DNA from 3 places in the Fodinicurvata sp. EGI_FJ10296 genome. Region 1 is predicted to be linked to each of the others. Evidence: riboswitches for the same ligand, from Rfam matches in the RefSeq annotation. Region 1 holds a riboswitch; each other region holds the start of a gene.

Region 1 (4,192 bases):
CTTTTGACGGAAGCGGGCTTCGATACTCAGGGCGTTGACGGCGCGATCGGCCCCAACAGCGAAGCGGCGATCCGCGCTTATCAACGGTCTCAAGGCCTGCCAGTGACCGGCGAGCCGTCGCTTGAGCTGCTCGACCGGTTGCGCTGACTGTTTCGGTGCCGATGATACTGCCTTACGACCGGGCCGCGATCCCCCGTCCACGCGTGGCTCTGATCCAGGCCAGGGTGCGGGCGGTGGGGTCGTCGTTGCGCGTGATGTCGGTGACGACGGCGGCGATGTCGGCGCCGGCGTCGAATACCTGATCCAGGCGCTCCACCGACAGGCCGCCGATCGCAACCAGCGGGATATCCCCGATGCGCGATTTCCATTCGGTCAGCCGGGCCGGGGTCTGGGGCGCCCATTTCATCGATTTCAGGATCGTCGGCCAGACCGGGCCAAGGGCGATGTAGTCCGGCTCGGCCTTCAGCGCGGTCTCCAACTCGTCGTCATCATGGGTGCTGATGCCCAGCGACAGCCCGGCGTCCTGGATGGCACCCAGATCGGCCTCGGCCAGATCTTCCTGCCCCAGATGAACGTAATCGCAGCCTTCCTCGATCGCCAGTCGCCAGTGGTCGTTGACGATCAACTGGCAGCCGTGGCTGGCGCAGATATCGCGCGCGCGGCGGATCTCGCGCCGCAGGAAATCCTCATTGTCGCTCTTGGTCCGCAACTGGATCATCCTGACGCCCAACGGTACCAGCCGTTCAACCCAGGCGGCGGTGTCGACGATCAGGTAGAACGGATCGAGGGGACGTTTCGACTTCACAGGATGGCCCTTCCGAATACAGGGGTGGAGGCAGCGGCCATGTCGCGCGGTTCCATCGCGCCGGCCTCGAAACCCGTGCGCCCGGCTTCGATCGCAAGGGCGAACGCTTCAGCCATGCGCACCGGATCCTCGGCCTTGGCGACGGCAGTATTCAGCAGCACGCCGTCATAGCCCAGTTCCATGGCGGCGACGGCGTGGGACGGCCGGCCGATACCGGCGTCGATGATCAATGTCGTGTCCGGGAAGTGCGCGCGCATCGACCGCAGGCCGTGGACGTTGTTCAGGCCCTGTGCCGAGCCGATCGGCGCCCCCCACGGCATCAGAACGCGGCAGCCGGCATCCATCAGCCGTTCCGCTGCGACCAGATCCTCCGTCGTATATGGCAGAACCTCGAAACCTTCGTCGGTCAGGATGCGCGCGGCCTCGACCAGCCCGAAGAGATCGGGCTGCAGGGTATCGGTCTCGCCGATCACTTCCAGCTTGATCAGCGGCGTGTCGAACACCTCGCGCGCCATCTGGGCGGTCGTCACGGCCTCCTTCACCGAATGGCACCCGGCGGTGTTGGGCAGCACCTGTACGCCCAACGAGCGGATCAGCGACCAGAACTCCTGCCCCGCCCGCTGCCCCGCCGCTTCGCGCCGCAACGAGACCGTGACCATTTCCGTGCGCGACGCCCTGACTGCGGATTGCAGCACAGTGGGCGAGGGGTACTGCGCCGTCCCGAGCAGAAAGCGCGAGCCGAGGGTGCGGCCGTAAACATCCATCGATCAGCCTCCGCTCATTGGGGCAATCACTTCGATCCGGTCGCCGTCTTTCAGCGGCGTTGCCGACCGCTGGGGTGCCGGTACGAAACCCTGATTGAGGGCTGTGGCCACGGTCATATCACCGTATTTCAGTTCCACCAGTGCCGCCTCAAGGGTTTCGGCACTAACCTCGGCGGGTTCGCCGTTGACGATCACTCTCATGTTGACGGTCCAATGCTGTGTGTTGTGTCGGCGGTATCCATGATCATGTCGGCGGCTTTCTCGGCCAAAGATGGTGCCAGCAGGAAGCCGTGACGGTAGAAGCCGTTGATCGACACGAGGCGCCCATGGCGCTCGACGCGCGGCAGATTGTCGGCATAGGCCGGCCGCCGTCCTGCGCCCTGTTCCAGGATCGAGGCCTCGGCGAATCCGGGATGGACGGCATAGGCGGCGTTCAGCAGGTCGACCGCGGATCTCAGCGTCATGGGCCGGCTTGAATCGCTCTCGATCATGGTTGCCCCGATCATGAAAACATGGTCTCCCCTCGGCACGATATACAAGGGGATGCGGGGATGAAGCAGCCGCACCGCCCGATGCAGGGTGACCTCGGGCGCATGCAAGAGAAACATCTCGCCCCGGACGCTGCGGAGGCCGCGACCGGCTGGCGTGGTGCCGTCGGCGGCGGCAATGCCGCGGCAGTCGACGATGGTATCGGCGGCGAGGTCGCTCGGATCGGCGGCCGTGCCCAGTCGGATCTCGCCGCCCAGGTTCACGACCCGGTCGGCCAGTGCGGCGAGCGCGCGGCGCGGGTCGAGCCACGCCTCGCCGGCATAATGGATGCCGCGGCGGAACCGGTCGGCCAGTTCGGGTTCCAGCGCTGCCACCCCCTCGGCATCCAGTTCGACGCCTGTACGCGTCATCCGCAAGAAGCGTTTAAGGTCGGCTGCATCGCGAGCCGGCGCGACGACGAGCGTACCGGTCCGGCGCAGCTCCGGCACCCGCTCGGCCCACCAGTCGATCGCTGCCAGTCCCGGCGCAACGATCGAGGCGTCGGCGGACTCCATCTCGCACCAGGGGGCCAGCATGCCGCCCGCCAGCCACGATGCCGCCTCGGCGCCCAGAGTAGTCGACCGGTCGTAGACGGTCACCCGGGCACCGCGCTCGGCCAGCGTGAGCGCGGCGGTAAGGCCGGCGACGCCGGCACCCACCACTTCGGCGTCAGGCCTGCTCATTGCGGTGGGTCGGCGAGCACATAAGGGCCGCCGCGTAGCCTGGACTTCTGCGCCATCTGTCATGGGTCTCCTGAACGACGTTGCGTTGGAGATCCAGTTTCAAAGCGGGTGATCGAACAGGCCGCAATTTCGGTGCCTTGGGGGGCCGGGAGATGCCTGCCCGGCCGTCGAGGCGGCCCCATCCATCCCTACGCCAGCATGAACTGGATCAGGTTCAAAGGGTCGCTACGCCGGTAGCCTCTCAGTTCCCTGCCGGAACTCCCCTGGGTACGAGATCAGACGCTAACAAGTCTAAGGGTTCTGTCAAGGGTCGTTGCGCGATCCATCGTCTCCGGTGGCTGCGCCGGGGGGATCGGCGGGCGCATCCGGGAGTTCGGTCGATTCGATATTCACGGTGACCTCGCCAAGGTCGACGGCTTCTGCCTTCGCCCAAGGTCGGTACCAGGGCTGGTCGGCGACCGAGAAGGGTACGGCCGCGTCATGATCCCAGGCAGGGATCGCCTGATACTGACCGGCCGGCAAGTTGTGGATCCGGAATTCGCCATCCTCGTCCGTCACTGAAAATGTCGAAATCTCGTCACCCCGACTGGTCGTCCCGACGATCGTGATCGGCACGTTCGAGAATGGCTCGCCGTCGATGGTCAACCATTTGCCCGAAACGCCCGCATTGTCACTGTGGGCCGGTCCTGTGAGGAGCGTTATGGCGCAAAGGCATGCGAAAAGCAGTCTCGGTGTGGATGCTGCCGGCCTCATCTCACCCTCAACACTGATTCGTATTCGCCGGAAACAGTGCCATCGCTATTGCTGATATTGATAGGGCCTGATGCAAGCCCCTGGTACGCGACACCGTCTTCGGCATCTTTCACCGAACTGCGTACGATCGCGACATAATCCTCGCCGTCATCGACAGAGAGGTCGATGCGCACCGGCGTGTCGAGTTGGTTGCCGATGACCGATCGGCGGTACCGCTGCGGCACGACACTGAGAAACAGGTCGGACTCGCTGTCGGCGTGAAGGGCGGGATTGGTCACGGTGACCGTCGCCGTAACGGGGATTTGCGCCGGCTCGTTGCTGATCCAGACGATCGTTCCAAAGCACATCAGCAAGCCGAGCGCAATGGCGCCCAGAGAGGGATAATTGGTGCTGAAATCGCCGAGGCCGGGAATTGAAATACCGATCACCGCCCTGGTCTCGGAGTCGACCAACACGCGCTGTCGCAGCAACTCTATCACACCGCCGATGACGGCGATCGCCGCAATCGCCAATACGCCGGCGATGACCAGAAATGTGTAGAACTCCATCGAACTGAGCCCCGATCAACCGCGAAAGATTAATGGTGCCGAGCTGCTCGTCTGTGATGGATTATAGCATCCGGTCGGCGCTGCAAAGACGCCCAAGTCGTGGTACCCACT
Region 2 (4,192 bases), on a different contig from region 1:
CCCAGCTGCTCAAGCCCGGCGTTCAGCCATCCCGATCGGCCGTAGATGGCCACGATCCCCAGCACGCCGACGATGGTCGGGATCACCATTGGCAGACCCAGAATGCGGATGAACGGCTTGCGGCCGGGAAAACGGCGCCGATGGATGGCCCGCGCGACCGGGATTGCCAGTCCGACGCTGAGAACTGCGGACAGGAACGCCTGAACGACGGTGAAGACGACGATCGACCGGATATAGCCATCGGTGAAGGGGAAATGCCCGCGGGGATCGCCGCCCGCCATCAGCATGCCGGCAATGGCGCCGCCGACAATCGTGGCGACGATCGAGAGAGCGAGCGCCGCGGGCCACCAGAGCGCGGCGGCCCGAGCGGTCCGGTTCAACGGCTCATGCCGTCGAGCCATTCGTCGACCCAGTCGGATCGGTTGTCGCGCACCGTCTCGGGATCGAACAGCAGCGCCTCGGAGGGGTGGATGAGATTGTCGAAGGCCGCGGGCAATGCGACATCGTCATTTCGGACCGGATACATCCAGTTCGTTACCGGAAGGATGGACTGTGCGTCTTCGGAAGTCAGATATTCCAGAAACGAGCGGGCGAGTTCGGGATGATCGCTCGTGTTCGTCGCCGCGGCGACCTCGATCTGCATGTAGTGGCCTTCGTCGAATGCCGCCGCCCGATAGCGGTCGGTTTCCTCGGCCACGATGTGATAGGCGGGCGACGTGCTGTAACTGAGCACCAGCGGCGCTTCGCCTTCCTGGAACAGGCCGTATGCTTCGCTCCAGCCGCTGGTGACCGTAACAATGCGATCGCGCATGACCGCCCAGGCGTCCCCGGCGTCGTCGCCATAAACCGCCTTGACCCATAGCAGCAGGCCCAGCCCCGGCGTGCTGGTGCGCGGATCCTGGATCAGCAGTTCGAGATCGCTTTCCTCGACCAGGGCGCGCAGCGATGCGGGCGGTGTTTCCACCGACTGACTGTCATAGACGAAGGCAAAATAGCCCCAGTCGAACGGCACGAAGACATCGTCGCTCCAATCGATCGGCAGATCCAGATCATCGAGCTGCTGGCCGTGGGGGATCAACAGATCCAGTTCGCGCGCTTCCGCAATCAGGTTCATGTCCAGTCCAAGGACGACATCGGCATTCGTCGACGGCCCTTCGAGCCGCATTCGGCTCAGCAGGGCGACGCCATCATCAACGGCGACGTATGAGACAGTGCAGCCGCAAATTTCTTCGAACCCGCTCTTGATCTGCGGACCCGGCCCCCATTCGGTATCGAAAGAGGAATAGGTGTAGACGGTCAGGGTCGGCCGATCGTCTGCCAAAGCGTTGGCGCTGGCGGTCATCAGCAGGGCCATCCCGAAGGCGATTCCCGGGGCCAACCTCAGGGCAGCGGCTGCCGGCACACGGCAGCGGACGGTCAAGGCGTTCATCCCGATGGTCCTTTTGGTATTCCGGCCGCTATCCGGCCCTTGTTCGGGCCCGTGTCAGCGATGGGCGGGAATACGGAAAACCGGACGGCCAACATCAGCGGACCGTGCGCCCCACTTAGCGGGGGATTCCGTCCCATTTCCCTTCGCCGGCATGACCCGGATCAGGTTCGTGGGGTTAAGGTGTTAGCCTCTCTCAGCCGACGGCACCCCCTTGAGACCTGAGCAGACCTAAGCAATCACCCCAATGGCGTCAAGCCTCGGAAGAAGAAGCTCATCGGGCCAGAATGCAGTGTGGACCGGCAAACGATGCGCCGCCGTCACGATTGACGGCGGCCTTCCCGGACGCTACGTCGGCTTCCATGTCAGCCACAATGTCGGGCCCGATGTGCGTTTCTCCGCTATTCCTCGGCAGTGAAATCTACCGCCATTCATCCTATGGTCCCAAGCATCCGCTGGCGATCCCCCGGGTCTCGACGGCGATCGATCTCTGCCGGGCGATGGGATGGCTGCCGCAGGACCAATACGCCGACAGCCCGGTGGCCTCCGCCGATGATCTGGCGCGCTATCATGACGCTGCCTATATCGAGGCGCTGCAACATGCAGAACGCGATCAGCAGATTGATGCCGAGCGCCGGGCCCGCCACAATATCGGCGGCGTCGAGAACCCCATTTTCGCCGAGATCTTTTCCCGCCCCGCCACCGCTGCCGGCGCCAGCCTGCTTGCGGCCGACCGGCTCGTGGCGACGCCGGGGGTTGTCTTCAGTCCCGCCGGTGGCACCCATCACGGCCGGCCGGACAGGGCGAGCGGTTTTTGCTATGTGAACGACCCCGTGCTGGCGATCCTGCGGTTTCTGGATCGCGGGATCGAGCGGATCGCCTATGTCGATGTCGATGCCCATCACGGCGACGGCGTTCAGGACGCATTCAGCAACGACGACCGCGTACTGACACTGTCGGTTCACGAGGAAAAACGCTGGCCGTTTACCGGGACGGTCGATGACCGCGCTGGCGGCTTGGCGCGCAATCTTCCCCTGCCGCGCGGTTTCAATGACGACGAGATGGCGCTGGTTCTGGACGTCATGCTGGTGCCGCTGGTCAGCGGCTTCGACCCGCAAGTCGTGGTCCTTCAATGTGGTGCGGACGCACTGGAAGACGATCCGCTCAGCCGCCTCTCGTTGTCCAACAATGCCTTGTGGAATGTCGTTCGCGCGCTGCGGCCGCTTGCACCGCGGTTCATGGTGCTCGGCGGTGGCGGCTATAACCCCTGGACGGTCGGCCGTTGCTGGGCCGGCATATGGGCGATTCTCAACGACATTCCCGTACCCGGCCCGCAGGAGACGCCGGCCGCAGCGGCGGCCGTGCTGTCCGGCCTTTCGTGGTCGCGGTCGCGCGGCCGGGATCCGGAACGTGCATGGCTTTCCACGATCGCCGACCGTCCCCGGCCCGGGCCGATCCGCGAAACCATCCGCGACCGCCTTGGCATCGTCATGAAGCCGTGATCCCATGACACTATTAGTCCCGACCCACTGCCGGAGCCCTGTTGATGCCTAAGAAGTTATTCGTTCTGCTGGCCTTTCTGGTCCTGCCCCTGGGCGCGCACCCGGCGGCCGCGCAGTCGCCGAACGACCGTCCCGACTTCGAACGTGACACATTGCAGATCGAAACCGCCTCCGGCCGGACCTTCGATTTCACGGTCGAACTGGCGACGACGCCGCGAGAACGGTCTTACGGCCTGATGTTCGTGGAGGATATGCCGGCCGACCACGGCATGCTGTTCCTGTTCGACGATGTCGCGCCGCGCAGTTTCTGGATGCGCAACACGCGCATTTCGCTCGATATGCTGTTCATCGATCCTGAAGGTGAGATCATCAACATCGCGGCGCGAGCGGTGCCAGGCGACGAGCGGTCAGGGCAGTATACATCCGATGGACCGGCTGCGGCAGTGCTGGAAATCAACGGTGGCCTTGCCAACATGATCGGGATCGCTGCCGGCGACCGTGTCGTTCACGGAGCCTTTGAATAGGCTCCGGGCGGCATAGCGAGATGAAAAGAGCTTGATCGACGATGTGCGGCCGATATGTGATCACGAGCCCTGAGCGGGCGCTGCGCGAGGCCTTCGATCTCGATGGTGTCATTACCGGGATCAGCCCACGCTACAATGTCGCGCCAGGGCAAACGGTGCCAATCGTGGTGTCGATGGTCGGGCCGGAGGATCCGCAGGATGGCGGGGCCGGCGGCCGAAGCCTGCGCGAAGCCCAATGGGGTTTCGCGCCGCGCTGGGCCAAACCGGAATCCAAAATGCCCAGGCCGATCAATGCCCGCGGTGAGAGCGTTGCGGACAAGCCGATGTTCCGCGATGCCTTCCGTCGGAGCCGTTGTCTGGTGCCGATGGACGGATTCTACGAATGGTCCCGATTGTCGGGCCCCAAGCGTCCTTACCTGATCGGCAGAGCCGACGGCAGGATGATGGCCGTCGGCGGGCTGGTCGGCGAGCGTGCCGAACCGGATGCCGAATCGGGCCCGGAATCACGCCCTGTGTCCGCTGGCGGATCGCGGCTGAGCCTCGCGATCGTCACCACACAGGCGGTCGGCGACGTCGCATCGCTCCACGACCGCATGCCCCTGATCCTGGAACCGGACGATTTCGAAGCGTGGTTGCATGGGCCGGTGGAACTGGCAGCCGATCTCATAAGGCCATCTTCGATCGCTCTGTCGATCCGGCCGGTCTCTCTGCGCGTCAACGCGGTGCGCAACGACGACCCG
Region 3 (4,192 bases), on a different contig from region 1:
GCGTTAGCGCCGTGGCGGCGCGGTCGATTGCCAGATACAAGAGCACCGTGAACGCCGCGAGCGCGAACAGGGCGGCGAACATCAGATCGGTTTGTGCCCGGCCGTTGGCGAGCAGCATCAGATAGCCCAGCCCCTTTGACGCTCCGACCCATTCGCCGATCACCGCGCCGAAGGGCGCATAGACAGCCGCCAATCTCAGGCCCGAGGCCAGCGATGGCAGGGCATGCGGGGCGCGCAGAAGAAACAGCGTGCGATGATGCGGCGCGCCCATCACCTGCGCCAGATCGAGCCACGCCCGGGGCGTGCGCATCAGCCCGTCAAAGAACGACGAGGCCACCGGGAAATAGATGATCAGCATCACCATGACGATCTTCGAGCCCATGCCATAGCCGAGCCAGAGCGTCAGGATCGGCGCCAGCGCGAAGATCGGGATCGCCTGCGCAAAGACCAGGATCGGCCGCATGACGAGGCGGGCCATGGGCGACATCGCCAGTTGCAGCGCCGTCACCACGCCCAGCGCCGTGCCGAGCACGAGGCCCGTCAGGATCTGGCCATAGGTCACCCAGGCGTTCTCGATAATGATGTCGCTGGAATTCACCAGCGCCTGCCAGACCCGTGTCGGCCCGGGCAGGATGAAATGCGGCACCCCCGTCGCCCAGACGAGTGTCTGCCAAAGCCCGACGGCGACGGCGAAGACGGCCATGCCGCGCAGCAGCGACGCCAGCGGGCGGACCGTTGCGGCACCGGTCATCGGGCGTCATCTCCCCCCGGATCGTACCCGACCGGATCGCGCGCCCGCAGCCGGGCGAACAGGGCCGCCTGCGCCTGCAGGAAGTCCGGGTCTTCGAGATCGCGCACCGGCGCGGTGTCGGGCAGCGCCAACGCCTCCAGCCCCGTCGCGCTCATCAACCACGCGGCGTGCGACAGCCGCGCCGCCTCCGCCGGTTCGTGGGTCACGAGCAGCACCGTGCGCCCGGCCAGCAGGGACCCGGCAAGCTCCTGCATTTCGGCGCGCATCCGGGCATCCAGCGCGGAAAAGGGCTCATCGAGCAGAATGATCGGGCGATCCTCCATCAGCGTGCGCGCCAGCGCCGCGCGCTGACGCTGTCCGCCGGAGAGCGTATGGGGGCGTTTGCGGGCATGGTCGGCAAGCCCGGTCTGTTCAAGCAGCGCGAACGCGCGGTCGCGATCGCTCCGCTCCCCACGCAGTGTGGCGCCAAGGGTGACGTTGCCCAGAATGTCGAGCCACGGCGCCAGCAGATCGCTTTGCGCCATCAACGCCACCCGCCCGGCAATCGGCAGGCCGTCGCTGGCGGTGACGCGGCCGTCAAATCGCACCCCCGTTTCCAGCCCGGCCATCACGCGCAGCAGCGTCGATTTCCCGACCCCGGACGCGCCCAGCAGGCTCGTCCAGCGCCCCGGCGGCAGGTCGAGGGTCAGGGCGGAAAACAACCGCCCCTCGCCGACGAAACCCGCCCCGGTCAGCGTAAGTCCCGGGGCGGACGTTTCTGGAATCATGGTCGCGTCACGTCGATCGCCATCTGATCGACGGAATGCTGTTCGGGGATCATTCCGGCCTCGAACAGAAACGCCTCGAACCCGGCGTATCGGCCGTAATCCAGCGCTGCCGGACGGCTGGCGAAGCGCGGATAGGTGTCGCCCCAGGCGCGGGAATTGAGCTCGTTGTCCAGCTCCGACGAGGTCGCCGCGAAGATGTCCCAGGCCTCCTCCGGGTTGTTGAGAATGTAATGCGTCGCCCGCTCCGTCGCGGTCAGGAAACGCTGAATCGCGTCGGGGTCCATCGTGTCGGGATTGGCCACATAGATCAGCTCGTCATAGGCGGGAATGCCTTCTTCCTCGGGGTAGAAGCAGCGCCCCTCCACGCCCTCGATATCGAGCTGGTTCAGTTCGAAATTGCGAAAGGCGCCGATCACGCCATCGACCTGACCGCTCATCAGCGCCGGGGAGATCGACCAGCCGATGTTGATCTGCTCGACATCGTCGCCGCCCAGGCCGTGATGGGCGAGCATGGCGTCGAGCATGACCTCCTGCACGCCGGCCACGGCAAAGCCGACCTTGCCGCCGGCGAGATCGGCAACACTCTCTACGGGGCCGTCGGCAAGGACCAGCAGGCAGGTCAGCGGTGTGGAAACGAGCGTGCCGACCCGCACCAGCGGCAGGTCCTGATGCAGGTTGAGATGAAGCTGGGGCTGATAGGAGACGGCGATATCCGCCCGCCCGGCAGCGACCATGCGCGGCGGGTCGGTCGGATCGGCCGGCGCGGTCACCTCGACCTCCAGCCCGGCATCCGCGAAATAGCCGAGTTCTTGTGCCAGGATGACTGGACCGTGATCGGGGTTCACGAACCAGTCCAGAACCAGATCGAGCTGGTCCTGAGCGGTGGCGGGCGTGGCGAGCGCCAGCGCGCCGACGAAGCCCAAAGCCGGCGCGAGCGTTTTAGCCGTAATCGCATTCATGAGTGTGGTCCATCCGTCGCAAAATGTGAGTGCGATCCGGACCGTGTGAGCGGAACCCCTGTTCGCGCCGGTGGCAGGCATCACGCGCGGCGCCTTCAAGAACTCTGTCTTGCATGCGGCAAACGTCACCCGTCTCTCCTTTGCGTTCCTGGGGTCCGCGCGAAGAGACAGGTGGTCAGATGACGAAGATGTCGTCGAAATACCCGTTCCCTACGCCGGTATTGCCCGGATCAGGTTCGATGGGTTGGCGGATCACGCCTCTCAGCCCTTGTGGGCACCCCAACGGTGATGACGATGGTAATTAATTCAGGCGTCGTTCGCAAGGCGGGCTTTGCAGGTCCGGCAAGACCGGGGCCCACAACATTAACGTTCTCACGGAAATTGTTGACCCCGGATGGCGCTTCGCGCCTCCGGGGAATAGAAAGGAGAACGGCGGCAAGAAGAATCCCACTGTCCCGGACGCGATGCGGCACGAAGTGACGCGTCGCAGAGCCGGGACCCACACCATCAACGTTCTCGCGGAGCGTGTCGCCCCCGAAAAGCGCGTTCACTCCGGCAGGTGGCAGGCGACGCGGCGACCGTCGGCGCGGGGGGTGAGAAGCGGGCGTTCGGCGGCGCAGATGCCGCCATCGATGATCTTCGGGCAGCGCGGGTGAAAGGGGCAGCCGCTGGGCACGTTGGTGGCGCTGGGAATGTCGCCCTGAATCGCCTCCAGTTTCAGCCCGCCCGCCTCGACGCGCGGCACGCCCGCCAGCAGCGCGCCGGTATAGGGATGCATGGGTTCGGAGAAGATGCGCGCGGTCTCGCCGGTTTCCACGATCCGGCCCAGATACATCACCGCCACCTGCTCGCACAGATACCGCACCACCGACAGATCGTGCGAGATGAAGACATAGGTCAGCCCCAGATCGCGGCGCAATTGCTGCAGGAATTCCAGGATCTGCGCCTGAACGGAGACATCCAGCGCCGATGTCGGTTCGTCCAGGATGATCAGCCGGGGGTCGAGGGCGACCGCCCGCGCAATGCAGACACGCTGCTTCTGGCCGCCCGACAGTTCATGCGGATAGCGGTACATGAAAATGCGCGGCAGTCCGACGATGTCCAGCAGCCGCTGGACGCGCGCGATCAGCTTCTGCCCGCGCGTACCGTCCTGCACGATGATCGGTTCGGCAATCGCATCGAAGATCGTGTGCCGGCTGTTGAGCGACGAATGCGGGTTCTGAAACACGATCTGGATTTCCCGGCGCAGGCGGCGCATTTCCTCGCCCTTCAGCGTCGTGATGTCCCGGCCGTCATAGCGGATCGACCCCGCCGTCGGCTCGATCAGGCGCAGCAACAGCCGGGCCACCGTCGATTTGCCCGAGCCGGATTCGCCCACTACGCCCATGGCCGTGCCTTTGGCGATGTCGAAGTCGACATCATCGACCGCCCGCACGATCTGCGGCGTTTGCCACGGCTTGTTGCGAAACGGAAAGTGCTTGGACAGCCCCCGAACCTGAACGAAGGCGCCGGTATCGCCGGCGTGATCGGGCTCGTGCGGATCGGGCCGGGTCGGGTCAAGCGGGGCAGTGTCAGGCATGATGGCAGGCCACTTCGTGATCGTCGGCCAATCGGCGCAGTTCGGGTTTCTCCCGGCGGCACAGGTCGGTCGCGCGCTCGCAGCGCGGGTTGAACCGGCACCCCGTGGGCGGGTCGAGCAGGTCGGGGATCGACCC

What was found. A riboswitch is a leader RNA that binds a small molecule or an ion and turns the genes downstream of it on or off. The one in region 1 is predicted to bind thiamine pyrophosphate.
Region 2: it holds a riboswitch for thiamine pyrophosphate, as region 1 does, so the genes downstream of both, thiB (thiamine ABC transporter substrate binding subunit) here and thiO (glycine oxidase ThiO) in region 1, are expected to answer to the same signal.
Region 3: it holds a riboswitch for thiamine pyrophosphate, as region 1 does, so the genes downstream of both, ABZ728_RS00775 (ABC transporter substrate-binding protein) here and thiO (glycine oxidase ThiO) in region 1, are expected to answer to the same signal.

What each region holds. Positions count from the first base shown of each region.
Region 1 covers NZ_JBFCVL010000006.1:310,294-314,485, forward strand. Annotated here, with positions in the region: gene ABZ728_RS15080 (lytic murein transglycosylase) at 1-147, shown strand, start outside; gene ABZ728_RS15085 (thiamine phosphate synthase) at 173-805, opposite strand; gene ABZ728_RS15090 (thiazole synthase) at 802-1,569, opposite strand; gene thiS (sulfur carrier protein ThiS) at 1,573-1,770, opposite strand; gene thiO (glycine oxidase ThiO) at 1,767-2,780, opposite strand; TPP riboswitch at 2,948-3,055, opposite strand; gene ABZ728_RS15105 (hypothetical protein) at 3,084-3,425, opposite strand; gene ABZ728_RS15110 (hypothetical protein) at 3,530-4,081, opposite strand; gene ABZ728_RS15115 (folate-binding protein) at 4,191-4,192, opposite strand, start outside.
Region 2 covers NZ_JBFCVL010000005.1:263,192-267,383, reverse strand. Annotated here, with positions in the region: gene thiP (thiamine/thiamine pyrophosphate ABC transporter permease) at 1-401, opposite strand, end outside; gene thiB (thiamine ABC transporter substrate binding subunit) at 377-1,429, opposite strand; TPP riboswitch at 1,550-1,650, opposite strand; gene ABZ728_RS12570 (acetoin utilization protein AcuC) at 1,789-2,928, shown strand; gene ABZ728_RS12565 (DUF192 domain-containing protein) at 2,973-3,452, shown strand; gene ABZ728_RS12560 (SOS response-associated peptidase) at 3,494-4,192, shown strand, end outside.
Region 3 covers NZ_JBFCVL010000001.1:175,934-180,125, forward strand. Annotated here, with positions in the region: gene ABZ728_RS00765 (ABC transporter permease) at 1-751, opposite strand, end outside; gene ABZ728_RS00770 (ATP-binding cassette domain-containing protein) at 748-1,518, opposite strand; gene ABZ728_RS00775 (ABC transporter substrate-binding protein) at 1,515-2,477, opposite strand; TPP riboswitch at 2,668-2,769, opposite strand; gene ABZ728_RS00780 (ABC transporter ATP-binding protein) at 3,025-4,056, opposite strand; gene ABZ728_RS00785 (ABC transporter ATP-binding protein) at 4,049-4,192, opposite strand, start outside.